2 linked regions of the Methylococcus capsulatus genome follow. The protein of the gene in region 2 interacts with the protein of the main gene of each other region in a pairwise test. Links are inferred from orthologs where the notes say so. Each region holds a gene or a part of one and is shown on either strand. Other genes may lie near its edges. The genes, in order: secA and secG.

The links.
Region 1: the proteins of secG (region 2) and secA interact in binary tests that used the Escherichia coli proteins (3 or more experiments, as listed by UniProt). The link is inferred for Methylococcus capsulatus from one-to-one orthologs.

Annotation. Positions count from the first base shown.
Region 1 is NZ_CP104311.1:2,596,574-2,600,992, reverse strand. Bases 1,166-4,419 are described here. They hold secA (preprotein translocase subunit SecA), read right to left. Parts: upstream 4,087-4,419; coding sequence 1,366-4,086; downstream 1,166-1,365. Other genes in these bases: uvrC (excinuclease ABC subunit UvrC), read left to right, coding at 4,252-4,419; argJ (bifunctional glutamate N-acetyltransferase/amino-acid acetyltransferase ArgJ), read right to left, coding at 1,166-1,382. Also shown: N4J17_RS12720 (Nudix family hydrolase), read right to left, coding at 1-118; more of argJ, read right to left, coding at 156-1,165. UniProt on the Escherichia coli protein: Required for protein export, interacts with the SecYEG preprotein conducting channel.
Region 2 is NZ_CP104311.1:1,637,978-1,645,935, reverse strand. Bases 2,956-5,652 are described here. They hold secG (preprotein translocase subunit SecG), read right to left. Parts: upstream 4,628-5,652; coding sequence 4,283-4,627; downstream 2,956-4,282. Other genes in these bases: purL (phosphoribosylformylglycinamidine synthase), read right to left, coding at 5,469-5,652; tpiA (triose-phosphate isomerase), read right to left, coding at 4,637-5,389; tgt (tRNA guanosine(34) transglycosylase Tgt), read right to left, coding at 2,988-4,100. Outside these bases: protein translocase subunit SecF, read right to left, coding at 1-666; protein translocase subunit SecD, read right to left, coding at 678-2,528; preprotein translocase subunit YajC, read right to left, coding at 2,592-2,942; more of purL, read right to left, coding at 5,653-7,958. UniProt on the Escherichia coli protein: Subunit of the protein translocation channel SecYEG. Overexpression of some hybrid proteins has been thought to jam the protein secretion apparatus resulting in cell death; while this may be true it also results in FtsH-mediated degradation of SecY.

The sequences.
Region 1 (4,419 bases), 960 kb from region 2 along the record:
TCTCGCCGGGCTCGATCTTGCCGCCGGGGAACTCCCACAGGCCGCCTTGATCCGCTTCGGCCGGCCGTCGTGCGATCAATATGCGGCCGCCGGCATCTTCGACGACGCCGACGGCCACGCGAATCTCCTTGTTGCCGGAAGGTGTCAACGGAGCTTCAGGTCCGGTACTCAGCGTTGATACGAACGTAATCGAAAGACAAATCGCAAGTCATGATGCGTGCGGACGCCTGCCCCCTGCCCAAGGATACACGCACGGTGATCTCCGGCCGCTGCATCACGGCGACACCACGCGCCTCGGTATAGTCGCTGTCGCGCCCCCCACCGGCAACGATTCGGACCTCGTCCAGCCAGATCGCCACCCGCGAAATGTCCAGATCCTTACACCCCGCCCGTCCGACTGCCGCCAGAATGCGGCCCCAATTGGGATCACTCGCGAAGAAGGCGGTCTTTACCAGGGGCGAATGCGCGATGGTCTTCCCGACCAGCCTGGCTTCGTCTTCCGAGGCCGCTTCTTCGACCAGGATGCGAATGAATTTGGTGGCGCCCTCCCCATCACGGACGATCGCTTCGGCCAGCTCCTCGAGCACCGCGTCCACGGCGGACTGAAAGGCCCTCAGATGCGCACTCCCCGGCTCGATCGGCGATGCTTCCGAGCGCTGGCTCGCCATCAGCACGCAGGCGTCATTGGTCGAGGTATCACCATCGACGGTGATGCAATTGAAGGAGCGGTTCACCGCCTGCTCGAGAACGCTCTGCAACAGCCCGGCCCCGATCCGGGCATCGGTGGCGACGAAGGCCAGCATGGTGGCCATGTCGGGGTGGATCATGCCGGCGCCCTTGGCGATACCGGACACGAATATGGGATAGCCTTCGATATCGATTCTGCGTGTCGCCTTCTTAGGGCGGGTATCAGTGGTCATGATGGCGCGGGCGGCCTTATCCCAGCCTTCCTCCGACAGAGTCTCGTAGGCTTTTGGCAAGGCGGCGCGGATCTTATCGAGCGGCAGATATTCACCGATCACCCCGGTGGAAAAGGGCATGACCCGCTCGGCGGGTCCCCCGACAAGCGCTGCGACCGCCTCGCAGCTCGCTCGAGCATCCGCCAGACCTCGCGCCCCGGTACCGGCATTGGCGTTGCCGGAATTCACCAGCAGCCAGCGCGGTGCCTGCCGCAAATGCTCGCGCGCTAAGGAAACCGGCGCCGCGCAGAAGGCATTCCGGGTGAATACGGCCGCGCAGGCCGAACCTTCCGCCATTTCGATGAGCAGCACGTCGTCGCGGCCGACTTGCTTGATGGCCGCCGCTGCCGTACCCAAACGAATCCCGGCTATCGGAAAGAGGCGGATGTCTGCCAGCTTTCTGTCCTCAGGCGAGGCGGCCATGGCACTGCTTGTATTTTTTCCCGGAACCGCAAGGGCAAGGATCGTTGCGGCCGATCTTTTCGCCGGAACGAACGAAAGGCCGCGGACCTTCAGGAATCGCATAGCCTTCGGATTCTTCCGGCGGTGCGGCGGCAGGTTCTTCGAGGGTCAGAGCGCTGACCTCGGCATGTTGGAACTGCATTTCCTGCGGCTGGCGGCCCTGCTCCTCCATCTCCTGGACTTCTTCCTCGGAATGGACCTGAACGCGGGAGACGATGCCAACCACTTCCTGCTTGATGCTGTCGAGCATGCCGGTGAACATCTCGAAGGCTTCCCGCTTGTATTCCTGCTTGGGATCCTTCTGGGCGTAGCCGCGCAGATGGATTCCTTGGCGCAGATGGTCCATCGAGGCCAGATGCTCTTTCCATGCGTTGTCGAGTACCTGCAGCATCACCGACTTCTCGAAATGACGCATGACCTGCGGTCCGATCGCTTCGACCTTGGCGGCGTAAGCTGCATCGGCCTCTTGAATGATGCGATCCAGTAAGCTCTCCTCATGGAGGTCGGGCTCATCCTCCAGCCATCGCCGTATCGGCAGGCTCAAGCCGATCTCGCGCTCGATCACCTCCTCCAAGCCCCGGACATCCCACTGTTCCTCGAGGCTGTGCGGAGGTATGTGTTCGGCGAACATGCGGCCAATCACATCGTGGCGGATATCCTCGATGGTCTTGGAAATGTCGTCGGCCCGCATCAGTTCGGTGCGCATGTGGTAGATCACCTTGCGCTGATCGTTGGCGACGTTGTCGTATTCCAGCAACTGCTTGCGGATGTCGAAATTGCGCGCTTCCACCTTGCGCTGAGCGTTCTCGATGGCGCGGGTCACCCACGGATGTTCGATCGACTCCCCTTCCTTCATACCGAGGCGTTGCATGAGCACCGCCACCCGGTCGGAAGCGAATATGCGCATGAGGGGATCTTCCAGAGAAAGATAGAAGCGGCTGGAGCCGGGATCCCCCTGACGTCCGGAACGGCCGCGCAGCTGGTTGTCGATGCGGCGCGATTCATGGCGCTCGGAGCCGATAACATGGAGACCACCGGCGGCCACGGCGGCATCATGGCGTTGCTGCCACTCCGCCTTGATCCGCTCGGCCATGGCGGGATCGGCATGAGCCAGATCCTCTTCAAGACTGCCTCCCAGCACGATGTCCGTACCTCGCCCGGCCATGTTGGTGGCGATGGTGACCGCTCCCGGCCGGCCGGCCTGGGCGATGATGTGAGCTTCCTGCTCATGATGCTTGGCGTTGAGCACCTGATGCGGCACGCCGGCCTGGCGCAGGATGCCGGACAGCAGTTCCGAGTTCTCGATCGACGTGGTGCCGACCAGCACCGGCTTGCCGTGTTCGACGCAATACTTGATGTCCTCGACGATTGCAGCGAATTTCTCGCGGGCGGTGAGATAGACCAGATCCCCCATGTCGTTCCGGATCATCGGCCGGTTCGGCGGAACCATGACCACCTCGAGGCCATAGATCTGGTGGAACTCGGCCGCCTCGGTGTCCGCCGTACCGGTCATGCCCGCCAGTTTTTCGTAAAGGCGGAAGTAATTCTGAAAGGTGATCGAGGCCAGCGTCTGGTTCTCGTTGTGCACCGGAACGTTTTCCTTCGCCTCCACCGCCTGGTGCAACCCCTCCGACCAGCGCCGGCCGGGCATGGCGCGGCCCGTGAATTCGTCGACGATGATGACCTGCCCGTCGCGCACGATATAGTCCACATCGCGCTGAAAGAGCGCATGTGCTTTCAGTGCGGCGTTGATGTAGTGCATGAGTCGGATGTTGACGGCATCGTAGAGGCTTTCGTCGGCACCGATCAACCCCTGTTCCACCATCAGCCGCTCGATGGTCTCGTGGCCGCTCTCCGTCAGATAAACCTGGCGGGCTTTCTCGTCCACCCAATAATCGCCGGGGCCGCCCTCCGTTTCCTGGCGGGTCAGATGAGGAATCAGGGTGTTGACTTTGTGATAGAGGTCACTGCGATCTTCGGTCGGACCCGAGATGATCAGAGGGGTTCGCGCCTCGTCGATGAGAATGGAGTCCACTTCGTCGACGATCGCGAAAAACGGATCGCGCTGCACCCGCTGATCCAGGCTGAACGCCATGTTGTCACGCAGGTAGTCGAAGCCGAATTCGTTGTTGGTGCCGTAGGTAATATCGCAGGCATAGGCCCGACGGCGCTGTTCCTGGTCCAGATTGCTGACGATGACGCCGGTGCTCAAACCCAGAAAACCGTAAAGTTTGCCCATCCACTCGGCGTCGCGCCGCGCCAGATAATCGTTCACTGTCACCACATGGCAGCCTTTGCCTGGCAGGGCGTTGAGATAGGCGGCCAGGGTAGCGACCAAGGTCTTGCCTTCGCCGGTTTTCATCTCGGCGATCTTCCCGTCGTTCAGCACCATGGCGCCGATCAGCTGAACATCGAAATGACGCATGTTCAGCACGCGCCGCGAAGCCTCCCTCACCACTGCGAAAGCTTCCACCAGCAGGTCGTCGAGCGCCTCACCGCGACTCAGCCGCTCCCGGAATTCCACGGTCTTCCGTCCCAATGCCTCGTCGCTCAGCGACGCAATCGTAGGTTCGAGCTGGTTGATCTTCTTGACCAGCCGCCTCTTGCGTTTGATGATTCGGTCGTTGCGGCTGCCGACGACTTTTCTGACAAGCTTGCCAAGCATGATTGGGTGAATTCCGGACAAAAACGTAATCCGTGCATGATACCGCAAAACCCAACCCCTGGAAAAATGCAGGGAGTAGGCCGGTGTGCGAACGGGTAAAGCGGCTGCGGAGGTATGCTGCGAAGGTATAATGAATAACGGCAATCTCCCACGCTTACCTCCACCATGAGCACCGCGGCAGCGGCTTTCGACATCAAGACCTTCCTCGCCACCCTCACCGGTGCGCCCGGCGTCTACAAGATGCTGGATCGGAACGGCGAGGTGATCTACGTCGGCAAGGCGAAGAACCTGAAGAAGCGTGTGGCCAGCCACTTCGCTCAACGCGCCAGCTCG
Region 2 (7,958 bases):
GGCCGCCTTGCGCATCTTGCGGAAGTTCTCCCGCACCCGGTCGAACACCACCACGGACTCGTTCACGGAATAACCCAGGATCGCCAGCACGCCGGCCAGGACGCTGAGCGTGAACTCCCACTCGAAGAAGGCGAACATCCCCAGGATGATGACGATATCGTGCATGTTGGCGATCATGGCCGCGACGGCGAACCGCCAGGCGAAACGCATCGCCAGATAGGCCATGATGCCCGCGGCCACCAGCATGAGGGCCAGTCCGCCGCTTTCGTACATTTCCTTGCCGACCTGCGGTCCGACGAATTCGACGCGCTTGAGCTCCGCCGTTCCGTCCTGGGCCTTGAGCGCCGAAAATATCTGATCACTCTGCGTGGCGCCGGTATCCTTCTGCAGCGGCAGGCGAATCAGCACGTCCCGCGAAGTGCCGAAATTCTGCACGGCGGCTTCGGCGATCCGCTGCTCCTCCAGTGTCTTGCGTATCGCTTCGAGATCGGCGGGCTGGGCATAGCGGACCTCCATCAGGATGCCGCCGGTGAAGTCGATGCCCAGGTTGAGTCCTTTGAACCCCAATGCCAGGACCGCGAGGATGAAGGTCACCAGGGAGATGCTCGTCGTGAGCCTCCCATAACGCATGAATGGGATGTCACGCTTGATCTTGAAGAATTCCATGGCTGCGATCCTCAGACTGCGATCTTGACCAGCTTGCGCTGCCGGCCATAGGTGAAGTTGACCAGTGCTCTGGATACCAGGACGGCGCTGAACATGGAGGTCAGGATGCCGATGCACAGCACCAGTGCGAAGCCGCGCACGGGGCCTGCACCCAACAGGAACAGCGCCACACCGGCGACGAAGGTGGTGACGTTGGAGTCCAGAATCGTGGCGAAAGCGCGCTCATAGCCGGCATGGATGGCGGCGTGCGGGGTGCTCCCTGCCCTCAGCTCCTCACGGATGCGCTCGTTGATGAGCACGTTGGCGTCGATGGCCATACCCACGGTCAGAGCGATACCGGCCAAGCCCGGCAGGGTCAGGGTCGCCTGCAACAGAGACAGGACGGCAACCAGCAGAAGGACATTCGCCCCCAGCGCCAGAATGGAGAACACGCCGAACATCCGGTAATAGAGGATCATGAACACCGCGATGGCCATGAAGCCGTAGCCGTTGGACTTGATCCCGCGGTCGATGTTTTCCTTGCCCATACTGGGCCCGACAGTACGCTCCTCGACAATATCGACCGGAGCTGCCAGGGCACCCGCCCGCAGCAGAAGGGCGAGGTTCCGCGCCTCCTCGGTGCTGTCCAGGCCGGTGATCTGGAAACGCTTGCTGAAGCGATCGCGGATGGTGGCGATATTGATGACTTCCTCGACCTTTTTCTTGGTCGTCACCTTCTGACCGTTGACCTCCTTGGTCTCAGACTTGTTCTCGATATATACCACCGCCATGGCACGGCCGATATTTTCGCGAGTGGTATCGCCCATTTTCTTGGCACCCACACTGTTGAGCGTCACGTAGACCGCCGGCTGGCCGCTCTGCTGGTCGATGCCGGAAGCTGCATCGACGACCTGGTCGCCGGTGACGATGATCTTGCGCTCCAGCAGCACTGGACGGTTCTGACGGTCGCGGTAGAGATGCGACCCCAGCGGCGGTTTCTCACCCTCCGCCGGCACCGGGTGTTCGTTGTCGACCAGACGGAATTCCAGGGTTGCGGTGGCACCGAGGATTTCCTTGGCCCGCGCGGTGTCCTGGACGCCGGGCAACTGGACGACGATGCGATCCTCGCCCTGCTGCTGGATCACGGGTTCGGCCACGCCAAGTTCGTTGACCCGGTTGCGCAGCGTCGTGGTGTTCTGCGCCACGGCGAAACGCTTGATCTCACGCCGTTCAACGTCGGACAAACGCCCTTCGAGCAGATTCTCGCCTTCCTTCACATCGATCTGCAGGCCCCGCAGTTCGCGCCTCAAGAGTGCCTGCGCCTGCATCAGGGTATTGGAATCCGGCAACCGGACCTGGATCACGCCGTTCTGCTTTTCCACCGACTGGTAACGGATCTTGTTTTCACGCAGCAGGCTGCGGGCATCCTCCGCATAACGGTCTTCCGCCTGCTTGATGGCAGCGTCCATATCGACCTGCAGCAGGAAGTGCACGCCGCCCCGCAGATCCAGCCCCAGATACATGGGCTTGGCGCCGAACGCGCGCAGCCAGGAAGGCGTCGACGGCGCCAGGTTCAAAGCCACGGTGTAGGTATCCCCCAGTTTCTCGTTCAGAACGTCGGACGCCTTGAGCTGCGACTCGGTATCGCTGAACCGGATCAGCATCCGCTTGTCCGCCATCTCCACGGCCTTCGCCTTGAGGCCAGCCGCATTCAGCAGCCCCTGCACCTGGACCTTGAGGCTGTCGTCGACCTTCGCCGCACGAACCGCCGACACTTGGACGGATGGGTCTTCACCGAAGAAATTGGGCAGCGCGTAAATGATCCCGAGGATCAACACGGCTGCGACCATCAGGTTTTTCCATAGGGGAAAACGGTTTCGCATGCTCGGAACCTATTTGGAAACGGGAGTGTCCGGCGGCTCGGCAAAACCGCCGGAGAAGCGGGTTTACTTGGATTCGGGTTTGCGCTTGGCCGCTTTGTAAGTACCCTTAGGCATCAGCGAGGCCACGGCGTTGCGCTGCACGCAGATCTGGACGTTTTCAGCCACTTCCAGTGTCACGAAGTTGTCGTCGACCTCGACCACCCGGCCCAGCACCCCGCCCGTCGTGACGACCTCGACCCCCTTGACGAGCGACTGCAGCAGCTTCTTGTGCTCCCGCTGGCGCCGGTTCTGCGGCAAAACGAACAGCAGGAAGAACACGGCGAGAACGGCCATGGGCAGGATCAAACCCGCAACGCCGGGCTCCTGCGCCGCTGGAGCGGCCTCCGCCCATGCGTCGGCGATAAAGAAACTCATGGTCAACCTCTAGTTCTTATTTGACGAATTCAAAGTTGCGCATTATCACACAAATACATCACCGGTGGAGCGGAGGGCGTGGAATCGCTCGATGAACCGTTCGAGGGTTCCCTCCTCGATGGCGGCCCGCAGACCTGCCAGCAGCTCCTGGTAATAGAAAAGGTTGTGGATGGTGTTCAGGCGCGCCCCGAGAATTTCTCCGCAACGGTCGAGATGGCGCAGATAGGCGCGGGAATAGTGACGGCAGGCATAGCAGCCGCACTCCTCGTCGATCGGCCGCGGATCGTCCCGGTAGCGGGCGTTGCGGATACGCACCGCCCCGAAGCGGGTGAACAGATGGCCGTTGCGAGCATTGCGGGTCGGCAGCACACAGTCGAACATGTCGACACCGCGCGTCACCGCGTCGACGATGTCTTCCGGCGTGCCCACCCCCATCAGATAGCGGGGCCGATCGGTGGGCATCTGTGGCATCAACGCCTCCAGTACCCGCAGGCGGTCCTCCTTGGGTTCTCCGACCGAAAGACCGCCTATCGCGTAGCCATCGAAGCCGATATCCCGCAAACCCGCGATCGAAAGAGCCCGCAGGTCTTCATACATACCTCCCTGGACGATGCCGAACAGCGCGGAAGGATTGTCCGCATGTGCGGTCCTGCTGCGCTCGGCCCAGCGCAGCGACAGCTCCATCGAGGCACGCGCTTCGCCATATTCCGACGGGTATGGAGTACATTCGTCGAAGACCATCACGATGTCCGAGCCCAACGCGCGCTGAACCGCCATGGATTCTTCCGGCCCCATGAAGACGGGGCTGCCGTCGATGGGCGAGCGGAATAGCACCCCCCCCTCGCTGATCTTGCGCATCGCGCCCAGGCTGTAAACCTGGAAACCGCCGGAGTCGGTCAGGATCGGCCCGTCCCAGTGCATGAATCCGTGCAGATCGCCGTGGAGACGGATGACATCGACGCCCGGCCGCAGCATCAGATGGAACGTATTGCCGAGGATAATCTCTGCACCGCTGTCGCGCAACTCCTCGGGTGTCATGGCCTTGACCGTCCCATAGGTACCCACCGGCATGAAAGCCGGCGTCTGCACGCGGCCACGCGGAAATGAAAGCTCGCCCCGGCGAGCCGTACCATCGCAGCATTTGACAGCGAATTCCATGGGATTCTTATCGCCAACATGAAAAAAAGCCGGCCTGAACGTAAACACGTCAAGACCGGCTTTAAGTATCTTCGAATTGGTGCCGATGGTCGGACTTGAACCGACACGACTTGCGTCACCACCCCCTCAAGATGGCGTGTCTACCAATTCCACCACATCGGCAGGCTGTTCGGAAACGGACGTCATTGCGCCGGCACATCGACCCCATTCTTGACGGGCTCCGGAGCCACCACGGGCATGTCGGGCTGGGACTGCTGGACAGCAGGAACGTCCATTATATCGAGCCGTTTATTATCCACATGTCCGGACAGATAAGCAAGAGTCAGACTCGTTCCGAAAAACAGGGTGGCCAGAATGGCCGTGGTCCGCGACAGAAAGGACGCCGCGCCACGCGCACCAAACAGGCTGCCGGAAGAGCCACCGCCGAAACCGGCACCGGCATCCGCTCCCCGCCCCTGTTGCAGCAGCACCAGCCCGATGATGCTCAAGGCGAGCAAAACATGAAATACAGTCAACGCTTGAATCATAAAAAGCACCTAAACTGAAACTGAATGACAGATCGACAGAAACGCCCTCGCATCGAGCGAGGCGCCACCGATCAGGCCACCATCGATGTCGGGCATCGCAAACAATTCGGCGGAATTTTCTGGCTTTACGCTCCCGCCATAAATAATCTGCACCGCCTGAGCCACCTCCGGATTCCACCGGGCGATCAGACTCCGGATGTGATAGTGCACTTCCTGAGCCTGGCCGGTGGTGGCGCTGCGCCCGGTCCCGACCGCCCAGACCGGCTCATATGCGATCACTGCATGCTCCAAGGACTGGACACCGGCGAATTCGAACACGGTGTCGATCTGGGCCCCGATCACCGCGAGAGTCCTGCCCTGCTCCCTCTGCTCCAGCGTTTCGCCGACACAGAGGATCGGCTTCAGATGCCCCTGGATGGCTTGTTCGTAACGGGACGCCACCAGTTCGTTCGACTCGCCATAGAGCAGACGCCGTTCCGAGTGCCCGACGATGACCAGTTCACAGCCGAACTCGCGCAGCATGCCGGCCGAAATTTCGCCGGTGAACGCGCCGGAGTTGTGGTCCGCCACGTTCTGCGCACCGAGCATCACCTTGGTGCCCTTGAGTATCTCGGATGCCTGGGGGATATAAACGAACGGCACGCACACCCCGACTTCCGCCTTGCAGTCTCCGATGCCGGCCAGAATGTCGTTGAGCAGGCGAGCCACGCTTGCGCTCCTGCCGTTCATCTTCCAGTTTCCAACCACCAGAGGACGACGCATCGATCCGGACTCCTCGGAAAAATCGATCGATTATACCTTCGGCCAAGACCTTTTCAATGCCAGCCCGACCCAAGCCAAATTATCCGACCCACCGCCTGGCGTTGCGGAACATTCGCATCCAGGGACCGTATTCGCCCCACTCCCTGGGCCGCCAGGAATTCTGCACAGCACGGAAACAGCGCTCCGGATGCGGCATCATGATAGTGAAACGTCCGTCCGGCGTGGTCAGACCCGTGACGCCCCGGGGCGAACCGTTGGGATTGAAGGGATAGGCTTCCGTAATCCGGTCATAGTTGTCGATGAAAGCCACCGCCACGAGCTGTCCCCCATTGCCCGTTCCAGGGCGGTATTCGACCCGTCCCTCGCCATGCGAGACCACGACCGGCAGCCGCGATCCCGCCATGCCAGCGAAGAAGATCGAGCGGGACGGCTGGATTTCCACCATGACGACCCGAGCCTCGTACTGCTCGGAACGGTTGCGCACGAAGCGCGGCCAACTCTCGGCCCCCGGGATCAATTCATGCAGCTGCGAAAGCATCTGACAGCCGTTACAGACGCCGAGTCCGAAGGTGTCCTCCCGCTGGAAAAAGGCCGCGAATTCATCCCTCAACAGGGCGTTGTAAAGGATCGACTTGGCCCAGCCGCCGCCCGCGCCGAGCACGTCACCGTAAGAAAATCCGCCGCAGACCGCCAGTCCTCGGAAGTCTGCCAGACTGATGCGGCCTTCCGCCAGATCGCTCATGTGCACATCGACACAAGCGAAACCCGCCGCGTCGAACGCCGCTGCCATTTCCATGTGACCGTTGACGCCCTGTTCGCGCAGGATGGCCATCCGGGGCCGCGATAGATTGAGATAGGGAGCCGCCACATCGGTGTTCGGATCAAAGCTCAGTTTGGCATGCAAACCCGGGTCGCCTTCATCGAACAGGGATTCGAACTGCTGCCTGGCGCAATCCGGATTGTCCCGCAATGCCTGCATCCGGTAGCTGGTCTCGGACCATATCCCTTGCAGTTCGGCTCGGCTGACGCTGAATACCGGCATACCGCCATGGTGCACCACGATCCGGCTGTCGGAACGCGGCGCTCCGACCACCCGACTGCAGGCACCCAGGCCGGCATCCTCGAGCCTCACCATCACCGTGGGCAGGTCGTCGCTGGCCACCTGGATGACTGCGCCCAGCTCCTCGGCGAATGCCGCCGCCACCGGATCGCCGAGATGATCGAGGTGCAGATCGATGCCGGTCCTCGCGGCGAAGGCCATTTCCACCGCTGTGACAAACAGACCGCCGTCGGAACGGTCGTGATAGGCGAGGATCAACCCCTCTGTGTTGAGTGACTGCACTGCCTCAAAGAAGGCCCGGAACAAAGCCGGATCGTCGAGATCCGGGCAAGTCTCGCCCATCTGCCCGTATACCTGGGCCAAGGCCGAGCCGCCGAGGCGATTGCGGCCTTGGCCGAGATCGATCAAAACCAGCACCGAAGCGCCGCCATCGAGCCGCAGTTCCGGCGTCAACGTCCGCCGCACATCAGTGACCGGGGCGAATGCTGAAACGATCAGCGACAGCGGCGAAACCATGGCCACATCCTTGCCGCCCTCGCGCCATACGGTACGCATCGACAGCGAATCCTTGCCGACCGGGATAGCGACACCCAGCGCCGGACACAGGTCCAGACCCACCGCGCGGACGGTATCGAACAGGCGGGCATCTTCGCCCGGCGCGCCGGCCGCAGCCATCCAGTTCGCTGACAGCTTGACGTCACCCAGCGAGGCGATCGGAGCCGCCAGGATGTTGGTCAACGCTTCTCCGACCGCCATGCGCCCAGACGCCGGAGCGTCGATCATGGCCATGGGCGAACGTTCGCCCATGGCCATGGCCTCGCCAGTGACGGCGCGGAAACCCGACGCCGTCACCGCCACGTCCGCCACCGGCACCTGCCACGGGCCGACCAGCTGATCCCGCACCACCAGGCCCCCTACGGAGCGATCGCCGATGTGGATCAGGAAGCTCTTGTCGGCCACCGCCGGCAGACTCAGCACCCGCTTGACGGCGTCGCGCCAGTCGAAGCCGGAAAGGTCCAGCGGCTTCGTAACCGCCGGCAACCGGGTGACATCTCGCAGCATCGTGGGCGGCTTGCCGAACAGCAGAGACATCGGAATCGCCACCGGATGGTTGGCGAACCGGACATCGTTGACCACCAGGTCTTCTTCCGCCGTCGCATGGCCGATCACGGCGAACGGACAGCGCTCGCGTTCGCACAGGGCCCGGAAACGTTCCAGCCGTTCCGGATATAGGGCGAGCACGTAGCGCTCCTGTGATTCATTGCACCAAAGCTGCATCGGCGAGAGGCCCGGCTCCGCGCTCGGAATGTCCCGCAGCTCGAAACGCCCGCCCCGCCCGCTATCGTGGATGATTTCCGGCACGGCGTTGGACAGCCCGCCGGCGCCGACGTCGTGGATCGACAGGATCGGGTTGGCCTCGCCGAGGGCGACGCAATGATTGATGACCTCCTGACAGCGCCGCTCCATCTCCGGATTGTCGCGCTGCACCGAGGCGAAATCGAGATCTTC